3 regions of the Novacetimonas hansenii genome follow, and region 3 is predicted to be linked to each of the others. Evidence: riboswitches for the same ligand, from Rfam matches in the RefSeq annotation. Region 3 holds a riboswitch; each other region holds the start of a gene.
What was found. A riboswitch is a leader RNA that binds a small molecule or an ion and turns the genes downstream of it on or off. The one in region 3 is predicted to bind cobalamin.

Region 1: it holds a riboswitch for cobalamin, as region 3 does, so the genes downstream of both, IFJ82_RS09965 (aromatic ring-hydroxylating oxygenase subunit alpha) here and IFJ82_RS00070 (DUF1636 domain-containing protein) in region 3, are expected to answer to the same signal.
Region 2: it holds a riboswitch for cobalamin, as region 3 does, so the genes downstream of both, IFJ82_RS09990 (carbohydrate porin) here and IFJ82_RS00070 (DUF1636 domain-containing protein) in region 3, are expected to answer to the same signal.

Annotation. Positions count from the first base shown of each region.
Region 1 is NZ_CP062147.1:2,256,027-2,263,070, forward strand. Features, by position in the region: gene IFJ82_RS09955 (metallophosphoesterase) at 174-1,295, opposite strand; gene IFJ82_RS09960 (acetate uptake transporter) at 1,636-2,244, opposite strand; gene IFJ82_RS09965 (aromatic ring-hydroxylating oxygenase subunit alpha) at 2,432-3,514, opposite strand; cobalamin riboswitch at 3,707-3,947, opposite strand; gene IFJ82_RS09970 (ABC transporter ATP-binding protein) at 4,115-4,873, opposite strand; gene IFJ82_RS09975 (FecCD family ABC transporter permease) at 4,870-5,799, opposite strand; gene IFJ82_RS09980 (ABC transporter substrate-binding protein) at 5,877-6,716, opposite strand; gene IFJ82_RS09985 (TonB-dependent receptor plug domain-containing protein) at 6,718-7,044, opposite strand, start outside.
Region 2 is NZ_CP062147.1:2,265,472-2,273,881, forward strand. Features, by position in the region: gene IFJ82_RS09990 (carbohydrate porin) at 1-1,499, opposite strand, end outside; cobalamin riboswitch at 1,721-1,949, opposite strand; gene IFJ82_RS09995 (acyltransferase family protein) at 2,657-3,742, shown strand; gene IFJ82_RS10000 (hypothetical protein) at 3,916-4,137, opposite strand; gene IFJ82_RS10005 (ABC-F family ATP-binding cassette domain-containing protein) at 4,371-5,993, opposite strand; gene IFJ82_RS10010 (SelT/SelW/SelH family protein) at 6,545-6,823, opposite strand; gene IFJ82_RS10015 (catalase) at 6,914-8,410, opposite strand, start outside.
Region 3 is NZ_CP062147.1:11,128-19,537, forward strand. Features, by position in the region: gene IFJ82_RS00050 (NAD-dependent succinate-semialdehyde dehydrogenase) at 1-1,315, opposite strand, end outside; gene acuI (acrylyl-CoA reductase (NADPH)) at 1,648-2,634, shown strand; gene IFJ82_RS00060 (CbtB domain-containing protein) at 2,779-3,003, opposite strand; gene IFJ82_RS00065 (histidine phosphatase family protein) at 3,765-4,304, shown strand; cobalamin riboswitch at 4,323-4,579, shown strand; gene IFJ82_RS00070 (DUF1636 domain-containing protein) at 4,656-5,183, shown strand; gene cobW (cobalamin biosynthesis protein CobW) at 5,180-6,253, shown strand; gene cobN (cobaltochelatase subunit CobN) at 6,463-8,410, shown strand, end outside.

The DNA.
Region 1 (7,044 bases), 1.3 Mb from region 3:
AAAGGGCAGCGGCCTGCCATCATCACTCTGGATGATCTGCGGGGAATGCGCTTGCGGCGCTGGTGATCCGACTGTCAGGGCCGTCCAAATACATCCGGCACAGCATGATCCCTTCGCCCTCCCGATGCGCCTTTACAACGAGCAGAACACCATCCCCATCATATCAAAGAGATTTACGCATTATCCGCCCGCAGATGGAAAAGGGTGATTTCAGATGGCCTGCCAAGCCGCAGCGCAAATCCCGGCCACAATCCGGTACCATTACTGACATACAGCGTCATACCACCCAGATCATAACGCCCGGACACAAAACCGCTATTCCCACGTGCAACAAGGCGATCAAGGCCGAAAATCATCCCGCCATGCGTATGCCCCGACAGTTGAAGGGCAACGCCCAGCTTGGAAGCGGTATGTGCATCACCAGGTTGGTGATCAAGCAGCACAACCGGCGCACCAGCGGGAGAACCTGCAAGGGCAGCAACCAGATCCGGGCCAGCCTGCCCATGCCCTGGTGCCGAGCGGTCAGTCACACCAGCGCATACCAGTTCGGCCCCTTCCCTTGTGATAACCACATGCCGGTTAAGCAGCATATGAAACCCCAATTCCGACAGGTGGTGCATCCAGTCATCATAATCGAAGAAATATTCATGGTTGCCCGGTATTGCCAGAACGCCATCCGGCGCATGAAGTCGTGCAAGCGGCGCCACATCAGCACAGCGCATGGCGACCGATCCATCAATGAAATCTCCGGTCACGACAATCATGTCCGCACCGGTCGCATTGGCGCGCTCCACAACCGATGCAGCCCAACTTGCAGGAAACAGCCGACTGATATGCATGTCGGTCAACTGAAGCAGCCGATATCCGTCAAACAAGGGCGAGAGGCCGGGAATGGTGACAGTCACGTCCCTGACCGGTGGCACCCTTATCGCATTGGCCACACCAATCGCAGCAAGCCCGCCGGCAATTCCCCCCACCGCCGCCCGCGCACCGACAGGAATATAAACCGGCTGCCATGTTACCAACGCAACAGCCAGCGCACCAAAATCAAGCACGACCTGCAATAGCGTAAGGAAGAGAAGCGCCCCGAAGGCCCAATTGAACAGAATAACAAAAGGACGGGGAAATTCCGGTGCAAAGACTGAGCCCGAGGAAAGCCGGGACCAGTAGTGATAAAGTGCCGCCACGACCACCAATGCAGCCGCAAGCATTTTCACCCCAAAAGATAGAGGCAACGGCCACAGCCAGTTCAGGATCACGATCAGCAGGGGCAAACCAAAAACAACAAGGCGCATTACAATCCATATCCTTGCATTGGGACATAGGGAACGTGTTTCGCCCCCTGCATACGGGCCACGCATATGCGCAAAATACCTGCGGGGTGCCAGAATTATACATTATGCCATAGGCTTGGCCGTTTCAGGAGAACTTATCCCCGGGCATTTGCGCGTTTTTATGCCTATGGCGCCGCAGGATACGCGCGATCAAGCACATATATACGCGTAACCGTCAGCCCCTTGATATAGCGGCATATCCAAAAAAAAAAAACCGCCCCGAAGGGCGGTTATATTCAGTCATGGGGCATCATCGGGCATGTGCTGCCTTCCCCCATAACAGGTTTGCGGAACCGCAATATCAGGCTGCAACCTCGGCAGGCGGCACCATAACTGCAACAGGAGCTGCGACGTGCCCCGGTTGTGCTGCGAGCAATTCCACTGCCGCCAGATAAATGGCGCTGAACCCGCAAAATAATCCTTCATATCCGGCAATAACCGTCAACATGGGCTGCTCAAGGATTTCGGCAAGGCCGAGCAGCAGAAACAATACTGTCAGGCTGGAAAACACCACCTGATGCATGCGCGAGGCACGCAGCGTACCAATCGTCATAATGGCAGTAAACAGGCCCCACATCAGCAGGTAGCTGCCCATCAAGGCAGGTGATGAGGGTGCCACCAATCCCCAGTGCGGCAAGAACAGCAACACAACGAGGGATAGCCAGAAAGCGCCATAAGACATGAAGGCCGTCATGCCAAATGTATTTCTGTTTCCGTATTCCAGCAGGCCGGCGACAAATTGCGTCGCCCCGCCGAACACCAATCCCATTGCGAGAATAGCTCCCCCCATGGGAACGATGCCTGAATTATGCAGGTTGAGCAGGACAGTGGTCATGCCAAACCCCATCAACCCCAACGGGGCAGGATCTGCTTTTGCCGAATTATGGGTCATGCCGCAATTCCATTCCATGGCGGATAAATCATGACAAAACATGTCACGATCAGCCCGACCCGGCATATTAAAATCTATCTTAGAGAACGTCAGGAAATAACCCATTCATAAAACCCTGCAAAGGGTCTGGCGGACGCGCGCCTTTCAAATGGCAGCCCCCCTGAAGTCCTGGGGGAAAAGCTGCACCAGACCCTGGTTCCTGATTTCAGGCTGTTTGCGCACTTATCCCATTTTGGACAAGCAGTTGGCGCAAGGCCATGATAACCGGAAAAACTTCCTGATTCCGATCACCGCCCTGCTCCTGCCATGCCCGCTGTTCAAGTTCGACAATTTCGCGATCCTCAGCAAAGACACGTTCCGTAAAGGCAACCAGCAACGGCCATGCCAGATCCAGTATGAACGGAACCTTCAACCGGCGTATGGACAATAGTCCAAAGACACGGTTGGTTTGTTCCTCGCGATCCTGCGGCACATACGCAATCCACAGGTCCATGACCGGTTCCTCAACGCCCTGCGTCTCGATCCGCAATGCCTGATATGGATATTGTGTACGGATGGTCATGACATCGCGATAGGCGAAATTGCGCCCTTCTTTCCGACGCTGCCCATAAATCAGGGCTTCACTCAGGGGTTGCTTGCCGGCCATACGCGCAAAGGTATAGCGCGCCTCCACAAAATCATGACCACGTTCCATGCCCAGGAACCGGGGTTTCATACTTCCGACCAGACGACTGTGCAGGACCTGATGGTTCATGTCCATCAGGTTTTCATGCATGAAACTGTAATGGCATTTCACAATTTTTCCAAAATGACGCGTACGATAATGTGGATCGCGCACACGTGGAATATCCGGCAGAGGCACACTGTCGGACTTTTCCATCGGCCCCATGAAAACAAAAATCAGCCCGTCCTTTTCCTGACAGGCCCATGTGCGCAGTCGGGGCAGATCATCTTCGATTTTCATATCCGGTGAAAAACACTGTCCACGTCGGCTATATTTCAGCCCATGATATGCACAGCGCACAAAATCCCCACATACATCTCCTTTGCTCAGAGGAACCTGACGATGGGGACAGACATCATCAAGCGCAAAGATCGCACCGGCCTCTGGCCTGACCACGACAATCGGCTGCCCTGCATAACGTACCCCGATCGCCCTGCCCCGACGCAGTTCACGCGACCAGGCAACGGGATACCAGAAATCAGGGTTACTCCGCACACGCCGGATATCATGGGGCAGACGCGGCATCCGCACCGGCGCGGTTATGTCCGATATAATCCGTGCCATACTCGCTTCAATGCCTCCCACAATATCGGCCACACGGGACCTGGGGCGGCGCAGTCAGAAAAGACGTTATTTTTCGTGTGATTTTCATAAAACTGCAACGCGTGGATGCGTTACCTGCCATATCGCCATGGCACGTGGCTTCCTGCCTGATGGGCATAGGCTTCTCCCGCCTTCGGCACATCCCGTCCGACGGCTTGGCAAATGACGATGGCAGGTCTCCTGGCTCACGGATCATGGCCTGCCGGTTCCTGCCTTCCCATTCCCTTGATCGTGGAAACAGTGACCTACCCCATGGGGGTAAATGAACCGGCGACATACCGCCTACAGTTGCGGGAGCAGCCTCCGACTTGGCTCCCGGGCTTATGACCCGGCCGGAGCATGACGGCGTTCCCTGTTAGCCCGCTCGCACGGGACCATCGACTTGATAGAAGTTGATAGTGCCTGCATTTTTCCGCCAGATGCAAGATATCCTGAAGATTTTTTCGAAATGCATTCGCAGATCAGTCCCAGCCCCGCAAATGTCCGGAAAGGTTTTTGCAAACAATAATCCGGGGAAATAACGGATTCGTAAAAAAACAGCCCGGATTACATCAAGATGCCTTATCGACAGAGTTCCCACGGAATGACAGCATCCCCGATCCGCCTGACCGTTACCCCGTACACTGCATGCATGATATCATCATCCAGCACCTGTGTTGCAGGGCCATGTCGAATGATGGAGCCATCATCCATCAGCACAAGTTCATCGCAAAACCGCGTTGCCAGCACCAGATCATGCAACACAACGACAATCCCCTTACCTTGTGCGGCCTGTTCACGGAAAAGCTGCATCATGGACAGGGCATGGGCAGGGTCAAGGGCAGCAATCGGTTCATCCGCCACAACAACAGGCGTATCGGTCGCCAGCGCACGCGCGAGGTTCATACGCGCCCGCTCTCCACCCGAAAGATGACTGGCCGGACGGGCAGACAGGTCCAGCAGGCCTGTTGCCTCCAGCGCACGTTGCACCGCAGGATGCCCTATCGCATGCATGTTGGCCTGTCCATGTGGCAGGCGCCCAAGTGCCACCAGATTACGGACGGGCATCGGCGGCGGCATTCCCCCATCTTGCGGGATAAAGGCCAGTTGCCTTGCCCTCATTGCGGGGGGGATCTGCCCCATGTCACGCCCAAGAAGCTGGATCTTCCCACAATCGGGGGCCTGTAACCCCGCAAGCATACGCATGAACGTGCTTTTCCCCGCCCCGTTCGGTCCGATCAGGCCCACAACCCGCCCCCGTTCCAGGGTAAGGGCAGCGGCGGAAACGACAGCACGTTCCCCCCGTCTGAGCGAGACGCCGCACGCATGAAGCAAGCTCATGGGCTGCTCCTTTTAAGGATGATGACACGGGCGAAAAAAACCGGCGCACCAACCAATGCCGTCAATACGCCAAGCTGTAGTTCAGGCCCGCTTGCCGCCAGGCGCACAACCATATCCGCCACCAGGAGCAACAGTCCGCCACCCAGAAAGGACGGCACAAGCAGGCGTGAAGGCTGGTGCCCCGTCAACGGGCGCAACAGATGCGGCACCACCAACCCCACAAAGCCAATCGCACCGGAAACCGCCACACACGCCCCAACGGCAAGAGCCGGGCCAAGCACGACGCGCGTCTGTATCCCCCATGGCGCATGAAGCCGGAACCCAAGGCTTTCCGCCACATCCGTACCCAGCGCCAGCGCATCGAGCGCACGTGCGCAGGACAGCATAAACAGCGTGCCACACACCACACCGGGCAGGCAGATCCAGACATGGGTAAAGGTCCGGTCAGTCAGTGACCCCATAAGCCAATGCATGATTTCAAAGGATGCATACGGACTGGGGACAAGGTTCAGCACCAGCGCCGTCAGCGCGGCGGTAAAACTGCTAAGTGCCGCCCCCGCCAGTAAAAGCACCAGTGTCCCGCCACGCCCCACCACCCCCATCAGCACGGCAGCCGCGCACAGGGCCCCCGTCAGGCCACCAAGCGGCAGGGCCGCGATGGAAAGCTGCATGAGGCCGGTATAAAACACGCATACCGCACCAAGTGCCGCCCCACCCGATACGCCCAGAATACCGGGGTCCGCCAGCGGGTTTCGCAGATATCCCTGCAGGACCGCACCCGACAGGCCCAGTGTGCCACCCACCATAATGGCCAACAGGGTGCGCGGCAGACGCAGTTGCGCCACGATGATCGCACCGGCCGTATGTCGCCCCGCCATCAGGTCCGCCAGTGCATGCGAAAACATGATGCTGGTTTCCCCCCACATCAACGACGCCCCGAACAGGCCCACCACCCCAAGCAGCAGCAGCGTATTGAGCAACAGGGTTCCATGCCCGAACTGTTTCACTGTGGGATTCCAAGATGACCGCGGGCAGCACGCAGCATCGCCACTGCATCCAGTGTCTGTGGCAGGCCACATAACCACAGGCGCGCTGGCAGGTCGAGGTGATGCGCACCGGCAAAGGCCTGCCGCAGTGCAGGATGGTCAAGCATTGATTGTGCAAGGGAACGCCCCCGTCCCGAACGGTCGAGGACCAGCAGGTCGGGCGGATGCGCGATCAGCACCTCCATAGGAAAGCGTGAAGACCCTTCATGCCCCATGACGGTTGCATAATTACGCAGGCCCGCATGGGCAAGGACATCATCAGGCAACGAACCCGCATGGGTCACGAACCCGTTGGCGGCATAGACCGCAGCCGTGGGATCGGTGGCAGACCGTCCTGATGGAAAGGAGGCAAGGCGCAGCGCAAAGGCGCCAGCCAGTTCACGCCCACGTTCGGGCACACCAATCGCACTCGCCACGATCATGATCTGTGAGGCGATATCCGTCAGTGATTTTGCTGGTGGCAGGGTAATGACCTTCGCCCCGCTTTCCCGTGCAGCCTGCATGGCCAACGTCGCTGTATAGACACCACCCAGCACGACATCGGGATGGGCGGCCACGACATTTTCCGACGTGGGCCGCATCACTGGCACGCGCGCGGCCTGCGCGCACAATACCGCGTTCCAGCAGTCGCGCGCCAGTGGTGTAATCCCCACGACCTGCCCCGGTGCGGCCAATAACAGCAGCAACTGGTCCGTGCAAAGGTTGAGCGACACCACACGCGCCACAGGCTGCGCCCGTGCCGCCATCGGGACACAGGCAAGCATCCCGGCGACAAATCCCGCAAGCATCCTTTTCATGTCAATAATTCAGCATGAAACCACCATAACCAGCACGACCGGGCTGCAGATAGCCAATCGGGTCCTCGAACTGGCGGTTCAACAGGTTATCCGCACGGGCATAAACGGAAACATAGCGATTGACCTTATAATTGGCAGCCACATCAATGGTGAAATATCCATGCCCCCTGGCGCAAACGCTGCATGTCGCCCCGCCGATGACCGGCACATCGCGCCAGGCACTGGTATACAGGATATTGCCCGAAAATGTCAGGTCGCGGATTGGTGTCCATGTCGTATTGAAATTGAACTTGTGCTGGGGACGGCGCTGAAGCTCGGCGCCGTCCGT
Region 2 (8,410 bases), 1.3 Mb from region 3:
TAGGAGACACCATAATCACGCACCCCGCCCGAAGGATGCCATACATATTGAAAATCCGGCTGCATAACCAGCCAGGGAGTTACCTGCGCCTGATAGGTCAGTTCGAGATGATTTTCATTCCCTTGCACCGGGCTGTAAGTACCAGTCTGTGCCACATTGCGGTCGAACTGACGCTCCCCCGAACTGGCGCGGCCAATCCCCCAGCCCAGCCCGAGTGTGTCATTGGCACGGCCACGGAATGGGGCCTTCAGGTTGAAGCCTGCATCCATTGCAAAGCTGATCAGATTACGATCGCCACCATTGCCCGTGGCGCGCACAAACACCCCGACCGACCGGGCCGAGGTCAGTGACGGACGCCAGATCATCTGGTCAATGATGCCGTAGACCATCCAGTCCCCGCGGTCCCAGCGCGGGATCCCGGTGCTGTCATCAGCGCCACCAAGAGGCTTGCCCATGTTGTTATAGCGATAATCGGGGAATTTTGCGGTATCGTAATACCCACCCAACTTGTACACACCCGGCAAGCCCGGATCCTTGGTTACATTCGACATATCAGCCGGCTGTGGGTTCAGTGCGTATTGCAATTCAGTAATCAGCAGGGCGCCTGTGCCCATGTTGAACTGTGTCCCGCTGCCATCATTAGTGACCTGATTTGTCGGATCCGCGCCGTTACCGCCATTCTGTATGGCAAAGGAATTGGTACGGTTACCTGGCGGATTATCATCGGCAGCCGCGAACATGAAGGTGAACTTCTCGCTTGGCCGGTAACGGACGCGAACGGCAGGCGAGGATAGTGGCCACGACGGACCACCGCCATACAGGTTGACCGAAGGCGCCATCGGCCAGCCAAAGTTTGAATTCAGGTAAAGAGATGCATAATCACTGATCAGGAATTCAGTATCAAGATCCTGCTGCCCGATCTTTATGTCCAGTTTCCCATTCAAAAAGGATTGCTGGTACCATAATTCAAACAGGCGGGTGGAGCGATCAGCCTCGAAGCCACTGATGGGATTGAAATTGGCAAGATGATCCTGCGAGATTGAACGCCCGCGTGTCTGCAACGCACTGACATTGAACAATCCGCCCTTCAGGCCAAACAGCTTTTCAGTATCAATGCTTAACGTCGGCATGGTCACACCGTCATAGGCCGGACCAGTGCCCGAACCTGACGCACCATCATTGGACGACGGCGTGCCGCCTGTGCCATTGCCCCAGACTTCATCAACCTCCTGAATATCAAAAGTGACACCATGCCTGTACAACCATGATCGTGCCCCCCACATATCGCCCAGCAGATTGCCGCTGGTGTCGAGCCTGTCATCCCCGGCAGCCTTTTCCTGCGCATCAGCCTGCGCGCGTTGTGAATCACGCACGGTCGCGGGGTCAATCTGTTCCACCAATGGTGTGGAATTGCCCAGCCGGGCGCGGTCTTCCTCAATCTGGGTCTGGGGGGCCTGAGCATAGGCATGTGAATATGCGACAACGCTGCTTGCCAGCATGCAATTGACAAAAAATGCACGGACCCTGCGCCGCGAAACGCAGGGGGAGCGGAAATAGATCATGAAAAGGAGCCTGTCAGGTGGCAGTGTTGGTAAAAAAAGCAACAATTCCAGATGCCGCCAGCCCCCGACCGGGAAACCGACCTGCACATCGCCATGACACGGCATTACAGAAGAAAATACATGAGACCTTGACCCGCCTCCGGCTCAGCCCGCCCGGCGACAATCTGAACTCAACGGCAGGTCTCCTGACTTACGGGTCATCACGTCACATCCGCCTTCCCAACCGAGGTCAGTGGCTGCCACCAGATGGTAGCATGGTTGTAACATTCGCCGCCTACAGTTGCGGGGACAGTTGCTGACTGAACCCCCGGGGCGACTTCCCCAGCCGGAGTTGCACAGCATTCCCTTTTCACCCGTTCGCACGGGACCGTTGACTTGATAACCCGCTTTATAAAATTCTCTACCTTCAAAAAGCAAGGCTGCATATGCATTTCTTTTATGTCCCTTGCATACAGCCCACAGAACATATGACAAACCACCAAAACGTTGCCCTTGTAAAAGACGTGGTGACAGGCATGCAGGTAAACCGCTTCGATGACCATGGTGATGATGATCCCCACGGACACAGCCTGCGGTACGGAGCCTTTGTCCCAAGACACCTTTTCATGCCATGGGCTTCAGTAACACTGATGCTCTGCCCCCCTGCCGCTCAAACTCGCGCCCGTGGAATATCCGGCGGCACATAGCGTCAACACCATACGCGCCAGACCTTCTGACATAATCCGGATGGGCACAGGAAATGCACTCAAGCACCCAACAAACAGATCGCTGATAAATGCATCATTTTGGATGACATCACTTAAAAAAATACTCAAAATCCAAATTAATTCACTGAAAATATTTATAAAATTATCCTTATTGCACTTCGTTAGCAGACGGACACTGCCAGGCACTCCCCTGTTCTTTTCCCACTCATCATTGCCATGGCTATTCGATCCCGCGCAGGTTATATCGACGCCTGGCGGGCTCTGGCCCTACGATCAGCATGGCGGATGCGATCACGCGGGGGTGAGCTGTAATAAGCTTGAATTTCGTTAAAATATCGAAATATATTGCCGCCTTATGACCTGACGATAAAATGTCAAAGGACTCTCATGTCTCAATCCGATGCCGAGGCGATAACAGAAGTCGAACACCGCAAGCATTTTGTTGCTCTCGACGGCCTTCGCGGTTTGGCAGCCATTTCCGTTGTCATCTTCCACTTTATGGAAATGGCTATCCTGGACTATACAAAGAATTTTATTGGACATGGCTTCCTGGCTGTTGATTTTTTCTTCTGCCTGTCAGGATTTGTCATGGGCTATGCTTATGATGACAGGATACGAACCCTTGGTTTCATACGTTTTGTTCGCCATCGCCTGATCCGGCTTCATCCCATGGTTGTGTTCGGTGCGGTTCTTGGCCTTCTGGCTTTTCTGTTTGATCCCTTCATGCCGGTGCCTGCTTCTTATGGTGTCGACCGCATCGCCATGCTTTTTTTAACAACACTTCTGGTTGTGCCCTATCCAACGATGGTCGAACGCACGCACAATCTCTTTGGCCTCAATGCACCGGAATGGTCTTTGTTCTGGGAATATATCGCCAGTATCGTATATGCGCTTGTTTTGTGGCGTGTCGCCCGGCCTGCACTTGGCGTTCTTCTCTGCATCGCAGCTCTGTGGCTCGGCATTTGTGGCTATCGTGATGGATGGATTTATAACGGATGGGATGCAAATGGCTTCTGGACTGGTGCCGCACGTGTCAGCTTTTCATTTCTGGCAGGTCTTTTCATTTATCGTTACCACCTCATATGGAAAAATAACCTACATTTCTATGCCCTCGGTGCATTGCTTGTGCTGACGTTTGTAATGCCTTTCTTCTCGCATGAATGGCTTGCGGAAGAATTGGTCGTTTTTGTATTTTATCCATTACTCATCATGATGGGTGCGGGAATACATGTATTCGGCGTTACGGAGAAGTTGTGCTCTTTTCTTGGCCGCTTATCTTATCCACTTTACATGACGCATTATGTCGCCTTATGGATTTTCATGAATTTTTACCAGCATCATACCATTGGTTACGGCATGACCGCACTCATTATCGGGCTGAGCGTGACATCTCTGACAATATTTGCATATGGTGTAATGCGATTTGTTGATGAACCCTTGCGACGTCGATTACGGCATATGGAAAAATCATGACAACTATGCCGTGTTTCACCATACTCACCGCGTTACCTGTCCCCGCCAAAGCCGTTGATTACGATTTATCCTCTGCGCCCCAAAACATCTGACACATGCTGCATACCCAGTGAGGGCAGCATGATATCGCCATTGCGATCTGTCACGTAATTCCCGACACCTTAGTTTAATTGTCAGGATGGATGTCCAGTTGCGATCCAAAGAATCAGGCTCGGCAAAAAGAAATAGGATATCACCCCCACCAGCAGCCATGGCATCAGGTACGACATATCGGTATGCAGCACGAAACTGCAAAACAGGTTGCCCAGGCCAAGCATGGCAATCACGCAGAAACACACCCCCGCATTCACCAGAAGCGTACGATCATGATTGATCTCCCGAAGTTTCTGTAGCAATGCCCCACTCCATCTCTTTATATATCCTGATCCCACGGTTTTCAGTGGGTCAGGCACTGGTAATCCATACCCTATCGGTCATGCAGGACTATCATCGCCCTTTTCCCATCGTAAGGGAAAACCCGATTTTATCTGTGCATACCCGTCCTGCTTACCCATGGCTGCCGCACACCATCACCTGTCGCAACCGGCCGGCTGACAAACCTGACAGCCCGCTGATCATGACGCCGCCATCATTCATGCAGGCCCGGTGCTTCACGACCGGTTCGGGCAACATATTCCGTGTAACCACCGTCATAACGATGAAGGCCTTCTGGTGTAAGTTCCAGGACACGGTTGGAAAGTGCTGCCAGAAAATGACGGTCATGGGAGACGAAAAGCATCGTGCCGTCATAATCGGCCAGGGCCGTGATCAACATTTCCTTGGTGGCGAGATCAAGGTGATTGGTCGGTTCGTCCAGCACCAGGAAATTCGGTGGGTCAAACAACATCATGGCCAGAACAAGACGTGCTTTTTCCCCACCGGACAGAACACGACACAGCTTGTCGATATCGTCGCCAGAGAAGCCAAAACTGCCCGCCAGTGACCTGAGTACCCCTTGGGAAGCAAGTGGGAAGGCATTGTTCAGGGTTTCAAAAATCGTCAGATTGCCATCCAGCAGATCCATGGCATGCTGCGCGAAATATCCCATCTTGACACTACCGCCAAGGGTGACGGTTCCTGCGTCCGGTTCAATAGTACCAGTGACCAGTTTCAACAGGGTCGATTTACCCGCCCCGTTGATACCCAGCACACAGCAGCGTTCCTGGCGGCGGATCAACAGGTCAAGATCATGGTAGATCACCCTGCTGCCATAGGCCTTGTCCACACCGCGCAGGTTGACGACCGCATCGCCGGAACGGGGGGCTGGCGGGAAGGTAAAGGCAAGTGTCTGACGGCGTTTCGGGGGCTCTATCCGATCAATTTTGTCCAGTTTCTTGACCCGGCTCTGCACCTGCGCAGCGTGGGAGGCCCGCGCCTTGAAACGCTCGATAAAGGCGACTTCCTTGGCAAGCATGGCCTGCTGGCGTTCGAACTGTGCCTGCTGCTGCTTTTCGTTCAGGGCGCGCTGTTGTTCATAGAACTCATAATCGCCGGAAAAACTTGACAATACACCGCCATCAATCTCGATCACCTTGTTGATGATCCTGTTCATGAAGGCACGGTCGTGCGAAGTCATCAGCAGGGCACCGTCATAACCGGCCAGAAACTGCTCCAGCCAGATCAGACTTTCGAGGTCGAGATGGTTGCTCGGTTCATCAAGCAGCATAACATCCGGTTTCATCAGCAAGATGCGCGCCAGCGCCACGCGCATCTTCCATCCCCCCGACAGGCGGCCGACATCGCCATCCATCATTTCCTGACTGAATCCCAGCCCGTGCAGGACTTCGCGCGCACGCCCTTCCAGGGCATAGCCGCCCAATTCCTCAAAACGGCTCTGTACTTCGCCAAACCGTTCAAGAATGATGTCCAGTTCATCAAAGCGGTCCGGGTCCGCCATGGCGGATTCAAGTTGGGACAGTTCGGCTCCGATGGCTGCCACAGGGCCGGCACCGTCCATCACCTCTGCGACCGCGCTGCGGCCTGCCATCTCCCCCACATCCTGATTGAAAAAACCCACAGTGAGGCCACGTTCGATCAGGACCTGCCCTTCGTCAGGTTCTTCCTGCCCTGTAATCAGGCGAAACAATGTTGTCTTACCTGCCCCATTAGGCCCGACAAGCCCGACTTTCTCCCCTTTCTGGAGGGCGGCCGAAGCGTCGATGAAAATCACGCGATGGCCATTATGCTTGCTGATGGTGTCGAGACGGATCATGGGGCCCCAGATAACGTAAAGAGAGCGAAAAGCCGGAGCGCCCTTATCGCGCACCCCCCGGACCCCGTAAATAGCGACGCACCAGATGTTGCCGCCACGCTCATGCATCAATGCTTCCAACTGCGGGAAACATTATGCCCCTGTGGGGGCCATGCTGGTGATCCCCAAAATATCCGACCGGATTCAGCCCTTGATCCTGACTGGACCTTCTCCTCCCATGACGAGGCATGAGGACAGCATGCGCTTCAGCGGGAACCGATTATATATCAAAAGTATCAATAACTTACATGACAATAATAACAGGAATCTACAGCGCCCCCGTCCGCAAAAGCCTGCGGCTGCGTTGGGCTGCCTCGTTTTGATCTTTGCACCTATGCGCGGTGTATCTTAGAGGCCATTTGAAATAGTCAGGAGATATAACATACTGAAATGATAAAGGTTTTTGGTGAAGCTTTTTTTTAAAAAGCTTCAGAAGACGCCGCCTTTTTTGATCGAAAGGCGGCACCCAAAAACTTTTCTTTTCTATCAATGATTTGTTTTTAAACACTCTCTTAACGGTCGGTATGACCAAGGTCGCGTTCGGGCGCTATGATATCACGTACCCGCTGCTTCAGTTCCTTGGGGCCGGGAAAGCCACCATCGCGTTTGCGTTCCCATATCATATGCGGGCCGACATGGATCTCAAACCGGCCACCACTGCCGGGCACCAGACTGACCGCGCCCAGATCCTCGCCAAAGGTGGAAAGCAGTTCCTGCGCCATCCATCCCGCACGCAACAGCCAGTTGCAGCGCGTGCAGTAATGTATGGTGATGGTTGGTTTTTCGTCCATGCCGTTTCCTCCGTCCTTCTTTTTCATTGTCTCCCTCCCGCACATGTATCAAGGGTCGAGAGGCAAAAAAGAAGGATGGGGGCACGAATATCATACGGCGTGGATGTATTGTTCACGCGGCCAGAAACGCAGCGCACCGCAGGCTTTTACAAACGATGCGGCATCACCCCCACTGCTCAGGCGGATGACACCATCATCACGCGCAGGGGCCGTGACACCGGCAGCATCCAGTAGCGGTTCGGCATCTGCCCCATATCCAATGAATTTGGCATGGGCATAGGCATCGGAAATGAAATCACGCATCGTCGCCTCGCCCAGCAGAAGCTTGCTTCCCTGTGCGGAAGGAAGGAGGACCACAGCATCATACAGCACCGACGGCCCGCCATTGATCTTCTGCATGACCGGCAGCACCTTGCCACGGTCGTTACAGATATTGCCGATGCGCGGACCGACAAGTTCGGTTTCCGCGCCCACATTATGGGCAGCTTCAAGCACGGCAGACAGCAGGTCCGCATCCGTACCTTCGCTCACCACGATCCCGAGCTTGCGCCCGTGAAAGCTGCCGGGGCCATTTTTCAGGATACTCAGCGCATCGGAAGCCGGCAGGTCCGTACGCACGGGCAGGAAAGGCTTGGCCGCAGCGGGCAAGGGAGAAATACCAAGCCCGTCCGCCACGCCATGGGCAAGTGTTTCATCCACATTGCGCAGGTGCGCCAACATGCGCACGCGGATGGCAGGCGTTTCAACCTTGCTCAGTTCAAAGACGAACGCGTCCTTCATATGGGTCTGCTCGACCGGGGTCTGGCTGATATAAAACTGGCGCGCCTGACTGTAATGGTCACCAAACGCGGCAGAGCGCTGGCGCACTTTCGCCCCCGACTGTTCCTGTGCAAAGGAGCGGAACCCGGTGATGGGGTTTTCACGTGCGCCGCCATGTGGCTGTGACCATGAATTGGGTTCATAGTTCACGCGCCCCTTTGGGTTGTGCATCGCCATGTGCCCGTCCTGCTGGAAATTATGGAACGGGCATTTGGGCGCATTTATGGGGATATGCGTGAAATTGGGACCACCCAGACGCTTGGTTTGCGTGTCGAGATAGGAAAAGTTACGCCCCTGCAACAGGGGATCATTGGTAAAATCAATCCCCGGCACGATATTCTGGGTGCAAAAGGCAACCTGCTCCGTCTCTGCAAAGAAATTGTCCACCACACGATTGAGTACCAGCCGCCCGACACGACGCACGGGCACCAGTTCCTCGGGGATCAGCTTCGTCGCGTCGAGAATATCGAACGCAAATTTATCCGCGAATTCATCATCGAACAACTGCACGCCAAGTTCCCATTCGGGATAATCCCCGGCATTGATGGCGTTCCACAGGTCACGTCGATGAAAATCGGGATCAGCACCGTTCAGCTTCAGCGCCTCGTTCCAGACAATGGATTGCAGGCCCTGACGGGGTTTCCAGTGGAACTTGACATAGGTCGAGCGTCCCTGCGCGTCGATCAGGCGAAACGTATGAACGCCAAACCCCTCCATAAAGCGAAAGGAGCGCGGGATCGCACGGTCGGACATTGCCCAGCAGACCAT
Region 3 (8,410 bases):
TATGATTGATCGTCAGCATGCCCGCACGTACCTGATCACGCAGGATGGCCGCCGTACGACCCGACCCGGTAAAGGCATAGGACGCCAGCCCGTAATTCAGCCGGTTGGCCTCTGCCACGGCGGCATCAAGCGTGTCGTACGGCGTCATCAGCGCAACCGGGCCAAAGGGTTCGTCATTCATGATGCGCATGCCGGTCGTGACATCCGCCAGCACCGTGGGTTCAAAGAAATAGCCCGTATTGCCCACGCGCTTGCCCCCTGCGGCAATGCGCGCGCCCTGTCCCACCGCATCGGCCACCAGCGTTTCCATCATGTCCACGCGCCGCACATTGGCCAGCGGCCCCATCTGCGTCCCCTCCACAAGGCCATCGCCCACCCGCAGCGCGGACGCCGCGGCGGCGAAGCGCGTGACAAACGTGTCATAGGCGGGGCGTTCCACCAGGAACCGCGTGGGGGCAATGCACACCTGTCCCGCATTGCGGAACTTCGCCCCCGCCAGCAGCGACACCGCGCGGTCCATATCCGCATCGGCACTGATGATCACGGGCGCATGCCCGCCCAGTTCCATCGTCGCGCGCTTCATGTGCGCGCCCGCAAGCGCGGCAAGGTGCTTGCCCACCGGCGTGGAGCCTGTGAACGTCACCTTGCGGATGATGGGATCGGCGATCAGGGTCTGCGAAATCTCCGCCGGGGTGCCATAGACAAGGCCCAGCACACCCGCCGGAACACCCGCATCCGCCAGCGTGCGAATGAACTCCGCAGGTGATGCCGGGGTTTCCTCCGCCGCCTTGACGATGATCGAACATCCCGCCGCCAATGCGGCCCCCACCTTGCGCGCGACCTGGTTTACAGGGAAATTCCATGGGCAGAACGCGGCCACGGGACCGACCGGGCTGCGGATTACCTCCTGCATGATGCCCGGCGCACGGGCGGGAACGATACGGCCATAGGTGCGGCGCCCCTCTTCGGCCATCCAGTCCACGACATCGGCAGCTGCGAGCAGTTCGGTCCGTGCCTCGCCCACGGGCTTGCCCTGTTCCATCGTCATCAGCGCCGCGATGTCACCGCTGCGTTCACGCAAAAGGGCCGCCGCGCGGCGCAGGATGCCGGAACGTTCCAGCGGGGACATGCGTCCCCACGTGACAAAGCCGCGCGCCGCCGCATCAAGCGCACGACGCAGGTCGGGCGGTGCGGCATGGGCGACATGGCCGATGACCTGCGCCGTGGCGGGGTTGAGCACGTCAATCGTGCGCCCCCCCGTGCCATCGGTCCATGTCCCGTCGATATAAAGCTGTGTGTTGCGATAGGCTGTCATCGGCGTCCTGCTTTCGTTATCCGATCCATCATGTGCGAACATGTCGCGCCATATTTGCATGAGCGCACCAGCCCAGCACATATCCAGATCACAAAACAGACAGTTCACGCGGATGTCGCTGCACAGGCACACGAAAACCTGCGCCTATCGCGCGTCCGCATGCCCGGCGCCCGCGCACATCCCCGTGCGGGTCGAGCACGCGGGCAATCCGTTCAGGAAATTGCACAAGTTTTCGAGACCCGGTCATCTTATCCTGATTCATCACAGGTTACGGACCGCAATCTGGACAGGGGAGTACCCCTGCCTGCCATGATATCCCGGAGAGCGCGCCGATGTTCAACGCCATCATGATCGACAAGACCCGCACGGGATCACGGGCCAGCATACGCAGCCTTGAGCGCGCAGCGTTACCCGAAGGCGAGATCACGATACGCGTCGATTATTCCTCGCTCAATTACAAGGACGCACTGGCCATTACGGGGCGCGGCCCGGTGGTGCGGCGTTTCCCGATGATCCCCGGCATCGACCTTGCGGGGGAAATCATCGCATCGGATGACCCCATCTACCGCCCCGGCGACCAGGTGATCGCCAACGGGTGGGGATTGGGGGAGGAACACTGGGGTGGCCTGTCACAGATGGCGCGCGTACATGGGAAATGGCTGCTGCCGCGCCCCCGCAACTTTTCCGCACGTCAATGCATGGGTATCGGCACGGCGGGCTATACCGCGATGCTGTGCGTCATGGCGCTGGAAAAAGGGGGCGTCACCCCCGGTGATGGCGAAATCGCCGTGACCGGCGCAGGCGGCGGCGTGGGTGGTATTGCCATCGCCCTTCTGGCACGGCTGGGATACCGGGTGGTGGCCGTGACCGGGCGCGACGACCTGACGGGCTACCTTCACATGCTGGGCGCGGCAGAAGTGGTGGGGCGTTCGGCCCTGTCCCATACCGCTCGCCCATTGCAGGCAGCCCGATGGCGCGGGGCCATAGATGTGGCGGGGGGAAAAATGCTGGCGGCGTTATGCGCCAGCATGCGACCGGGGGGCGTCATCGCCGCATGCGGTCTGACGGCGGGAATGGACCTGCCGCTGACGGTTGCGCCCTTTATCCTGCGCGGCGTTACCCTGCAGGGAATCGACAGCGTCACGTGCCCACGTGACCAGCGCATGGCGGCATGGGCCAGGCTGGAGCGTGACCTTGATCCCGCGCTGGTCGATTCGATATGCGCAGACATCCCCCTGAAACAGGCGATCGCGACGTCACCGCGGCTTCTGGCGGGCAATGTGCGTGGGCGCATCGTCGTCAACACCCACGATGCCTAGGCCGCAATACCCGCACCATAATGCTGGCGCGCAACAGGTGGGGCCATCACGCCACTGGGCGCGCGAACACTCCGCCACAAAAGCAACCGCAATGGCCAACCTGCCGCCCGGAGAACCCGCCCGGACAGCAGCCGACAGGAAACGTCAGTGGCAGGGGAAGCCGAGCAGGTGACGTCCATCATGGACGAATTCATGGACATAATGCCCCGACACCAGCGAGGTCGCACCCTGTTCCGCGCCCACGAAATACAGCAGCAGCGAAGCAATCACGAGGCCGAAGACCGCCCACGGCAGCAGGTCACGAACCGGAATCGCGACAGGCGCGGAAGACAGGCCACCCGCAGGCAGGACAGAAGATGTGTGGTTCATGGCAAAATGCACTCCCTGATCAGTCGTGATCCCCGACTAACCGATTTCGGACCCCTCGGCAAACGCTTCCGCCCCCTTGCCGGTGGGCATCGGGCATGCGCACGCGGGGAAAACGCCGACGATGAAAAACAGTGACGCCGTTTTTATGAACGCTCCGTTTACGAACGACCGGGGACACAGGGCCACGACACAGGGGCGCCCGTCGCCTTATATGATCCTGCCCCGACAAGATGTCCCAACACAACGCTTCAACAAAAATCCCCGACCTCAAGAGATCCTGGCATCAAGATCTCAATGAGGACGCCGAAAGCCTGTTTGAAAACAAATCATTGATAAAAATAAGAACAGTTTTTTGGTGTTGCTGTTTTTTGAAAATGCGATGTCTTCTGAAGCTTTTTGGAAAAAGGCGGCACCCAAAAACTTTTCTTGTTTTTTATCAACGCGTTGTTTTTAAACAATCTCTAAAAATTATGAGATTCCCAGAAAATAGGTCGCCGATAAAAAATAATGACATGGTATGATGACTGCGTTTTTTCATGAGGGCCACATCCTTCAAGGCTTTTGGAAAGGAATTGTGCCAAAAACATTTATTATTCCAGTTGGTGATGCGCCCTGTCTTGTCACACCGCCCAAGGCGACAACGCATATTTTCATCAATCCGTTGGTTTCGAACAGACTTTCGCATGAAGCGACCTGAAAGACACTGCGCCAGCCATTTCCAACATCCCCCATTTCCCCCGGAACTTTGACACACCGCCCCCATGCACCTGACCTGCCTGTCCCTGCCCGCGCCTGACTGCCTGCGTCGCGCCATCATCCCCACACGTGATGACCTGCCCCCCCTGCCCCCCGGACAGGCGGCGCATCTGTGCGCCACGGCACCCGTTGCCTGTGGCGATGATACCGCCATCCCTGTTGCGCAATGGGCGGGGCGCACGCCCATTGCGCACGCCGCCCTGCGCGCACGCGACCACGGCGCGTGGCACGGCCGCGCCCTGCATGACCTGCCGGCGCCCGACGTCGCACGCTGGATCGCGGACCCGGATTTCGCACCGCCAGACGGTGAAAGCCTGCGCGCGGTGCTGGTGCGCGCGGCGGACTGGCTGTCGCGCTGCCCCACCGGGCATGCAAACATGATGGTCATCGCGGACACCATGGTCATACGCGCCCTTGTGCTGGCGACGCTTAGCACGGGGGCAGAGGCGTTCGCGGCCCTTGATATCGGACCATGCACCCGCACCCTCGTGACATTCCATAACAGGTGGCGTGTGCGTGAGGCAGGGGCGGCCATCACGTTTTGACACCACATCGCGGGCGCGTGTAAAAGCCCGCATGATGGTTCCCGTAAGGGAAGAAACAGGGAAGCACGGTGCGTGGCGCGGCAGGTTGCCGCCCGCAATGCCGTCACTGCCCCCGCAACTGTAGGTGGTCTCAAACATCCAGCAGGCCGTCCCTTTACAAAAGGGTGCGGCACGTCACTGGCCAGTCTGGCCGGGAAGGCGCCGGATGCGGCGGCAGGGACACTGTCCATGCCCCGGCCACAAGTCAGGAGACCTGCCATCATCGCCATGTCCCACACCAGTTCCGGGACATGGCACGACCACTGAATGTCGCAGGTCCGGCGGGGTGCCTGGAAATGCGGCGGTATCCTGATGTCCGTGCCATGCATCGGCCCCGATGCCGCACGGTCGATGCACCCCGGCCATGGCCGCCATCCCATCGGGATGACGCGGCGACAGCGCAGGACGACACGTGCAATGACCACAGGTGCCCCCCCTTCCGACGCCCCCCATACCACCACCCGCCCCGACCTTCGCGCCATCCATCTCCATGTCTGCGTTACGTGCCTGCGCGGGCTGCCGGTTGGCGCCGCACCACCCGGGCGCGCCCTGTATGAACAGATGCTGACGCGCACGCACGACACCAATGTCGTGGTGCATGAGGTCAAATGCCTTGCCGCGTGCGATCGTGGCTGCACCGCCGTCGTCGCCATGCCGGGGAAATGGGGATGGCTGCTTGGCCATCTTGGTCCTGAAAAGGCCGACGACCTGATGATCTACCTTGCCGCCTATGCCGCCTCGCACAGCGGCAGTGTCATGCCTTCGCGCCGTCCGGCCTCTCTGTCGGACATGGTGCTGGGCCGTTTTCCCGCCGCCCTCCTGACGGAGCACTCTTCATGACCGTATCCCCCTCCTCCCGTCCCGCCACCCGCGCCGCCCGTGCGAAGGTACCTGTCACCGTCATCACCGGCTTTCTTGGCGCGGGCAAGACGACGCTGCTGCGCCATGTGCTGGCACAGGCGCGCGGACGGCGCATCGCGATTGTCGTCAACGAATTCGGCACGCTGGGCATTGATGGCGAAACGCTGCGTGCCTGCGGGGTGGAAGGATGCCGGGATGACGATATTGTCGAACTGACCAATGGCTGCCTGTGCTGCACCGTGGCGGATGATTTCCTGCCGACGATGGAGGCGCTGCTCGACCGGGCTGATCCGCCGGAGCATATCGTGATCGAGACGTCCGGCCTTGCCCTGCCCAAGCCACTGCTCAAGGCATTCGGCTGGCCCACGGTGCGCACGCGCATGACCGTCGATGGCGTTGTCACCGTGGTTGATGGCCCCGCCGTCGCGGCCGGGCGTTTCGCCGACGACCCGGATGAAATCGCACGCCAGCGCCAGGCCGACCCGTCACTGGACCACGACAACCCGCTTGCGGAAGTTTACGAAGACCAGCTCCTTTCGGCGGACATGGTGATCATCAACAAGACCGACCTGATGACACCAGATCAGATCACCATGGTGGAGCGTGAGATCCGCGCCGAAATCCCCCGCGCGGTCAAGGTCATCCATACCGTGGACGGGCAGGTGGACCCCGTTGTCCTGCTGGGCATGGATGCGGCGGCCGAAGATGACCTTGCGGCCCGCCCCTCCCACCATGATGCGGAAGGGGGCGAGCATGAGCATGACGATTTCGAAAGCTTCGTCGCCCCCATTCCCGAACAGAACAGCGCGGACGCCTTTGTCACGCATCTGGCCCACGTGGCGGAAAAATATGACATCCTGCGCATGAAGGGATTCGCCGCCGTACGCGGCAAACCGATGCGCCTGGCGGTGCAGGGCGTGGGCAGCCGGTTCCGCCACCAGTTCGACCGCCCCCTGTCACAGGATGCGCCACGCACGGGCAACCTTGTCATCATCGGTCAAAAGGGCCTGCCGCGCGCGGCGATCGAGGCGGACCTGCAACGGACCTGACAGGACGGTCGAAAACAGGACCATCGAAAAACAGTCGCGGGGTTATAAAAGCTTCGGACGGATGTCGCTTCATTTGTAAAAAGGCGGCATCCACAGGCCTTTATGCCTTTATCAATATCCCCTGATGCCGCACCCCCGCCGCCCGGCGGTGTCCTTGGCGGCGCTGTCCATGAACACGAAACCGGGCACAAAACACAGAGGCAACGCACATGCATCTTCTGGCGCGTGAAGTCCGCAGCCTCGACGAGGACGCGGTGGCCGAAGACCTCGGCCACGCACCCGCCGATATCGTGTTCCTGTCATTTTCCGACAGCGACCTGCTCGCCCTGCGTGCGGCGGCCGATGCCGGGGCGGCAGGTGGGGCCAGCGTGCGGATCGCCAGCCTGTCACGCCTGCTGCATCCCATGTCGATCGACCTGTATGTAAGTGATACCCTCCTGCGGTCACGCTGCGTCGTGGTGCGCCTGCTTGGCGGGATGGAATACTGGCGTTACGGGGGGGAAGAAGTCTCGCGCGCATGTCGCGACGCCGGCATCCCCCTGGCGCTGGTGGCGGGCGACGCACGCCCCGACCCGCGTCTGGCCGCACTGTCGAACATCGCGGCCCCCACGCTCGACCATCTTGACGCACTGCTGCGCGCGGGCGGCCCACGCAACATGGCCGCCGCCTTACGCCTGATGGCGGACCTTGCGCGGGGGCAGGACATGGGACAGGACAGGGGTGCGCACCCCATCGCAACCGACCGCGCCGAAGTGCCCTCATCCCGGAGCACACCTGCTGACACCCTGCCTGCCGCAACAGCGGGCATCGCCCCCCTGCATGCCGAGCCTCTGCATGTCGAGCCTCTGGCCCCCGCCGGCCTGCTGCGCACGGCGGACCCGGCGCTGCCACTGCGCGCGGGTGTCGTGTTCTATCGCAGTCACCTGCTGGCAGGCGACATCGCCCCCATTCTTGCCCTGTCGGACGCGCTGGCACGACACGGGATCGGGGCGGACCTGTTTTATGTCACCTCGCTCAAGGACCCGGCATGTGCGACGATGGTGCGTGACTGGCTGGCGGATGCGCCCCCCGATGTCATCGTCAACGTCACCTTTTTCTCTGCCCGGGGGGAGAAGACGGACATATCCGCCCTTGATATCGCCAACGTGCCGGTAATCCAGGCATTGCAACCCGGCGTGACACAGGCGGCATGGCGGGACAGCACGCGCGGCCTGTCACAGGCGGACCTTGCGATGCAGGTGGTGCTGCCCGAACTTGACGGGCGTCTGCCCGGTGCGCCGATTTCCTTCAAGGAGGAAACGGACCCCGGGCTGCCCGCGCGCCATGTCCCCTACCCCCCGGGGCTGGAGATCGTCGCCGCCCGTGCCCGGGGCTGGGCGCGGCTGTCCCACCTGTCCCCCACCGCGCGACGGGTGGCGATCCTTCTGTCGGATTATCCCGGCGCACAACGTGACGGCGGCAATGGCGACGGACAGGCGGGACATGCCGTGGGACTGGACAGTTTCGCCAGCCTTTCGGTCCTGCTGACACTGCTGCACGCCGAAGGATATGACACGGGTCAGCCCCCCCTCCACGCCCCCCTGCCCGACAGCGCGGCACTGGCGCACCTGCTGGCACGTGCGCCGGCCACCGCGTTCATGACGCTGGCACGGTATGAAACCCTGCTTGCCACCCTGCCACAGGACGCGCGCGATGCCCTTTACGCGTGCTGGGGCGCGCCCGCCGATGACCCGGCGGTTATGGATGGGGCATTGTGCCTGCGTCACCTGACGCTGGGCCATGTCACGATGGCGCTGCAACCCGATCGCGGGTCACGGCTGGACCGCAAGGGGGGATATCACGACCCCGATACGCCGCCGCGCCATGCCTATGTCGCGTTCTACCTGTGGCTGCGACATGAGGTACGGGCCGATGCCATGGTTCACCTTGGCACGCATGGCACGCTGGAATGGCTGCCGGGCAAGGCTGCGGCCCCGTCTGCGCACTGCTGGCCCACATTGCTGGCCGGTGGCATGCCGGTCATATATCCCTTCATTGTCAACAACCCCGGCGAGGCCGCGACCGCGCGGCGGCGGCTTGGGGCCGTGACCATCGGCCATATGACCCCCCCTGTCATGGCGGCAGGCCACGGCGATGGCCGCACCACCGAACTGGAAC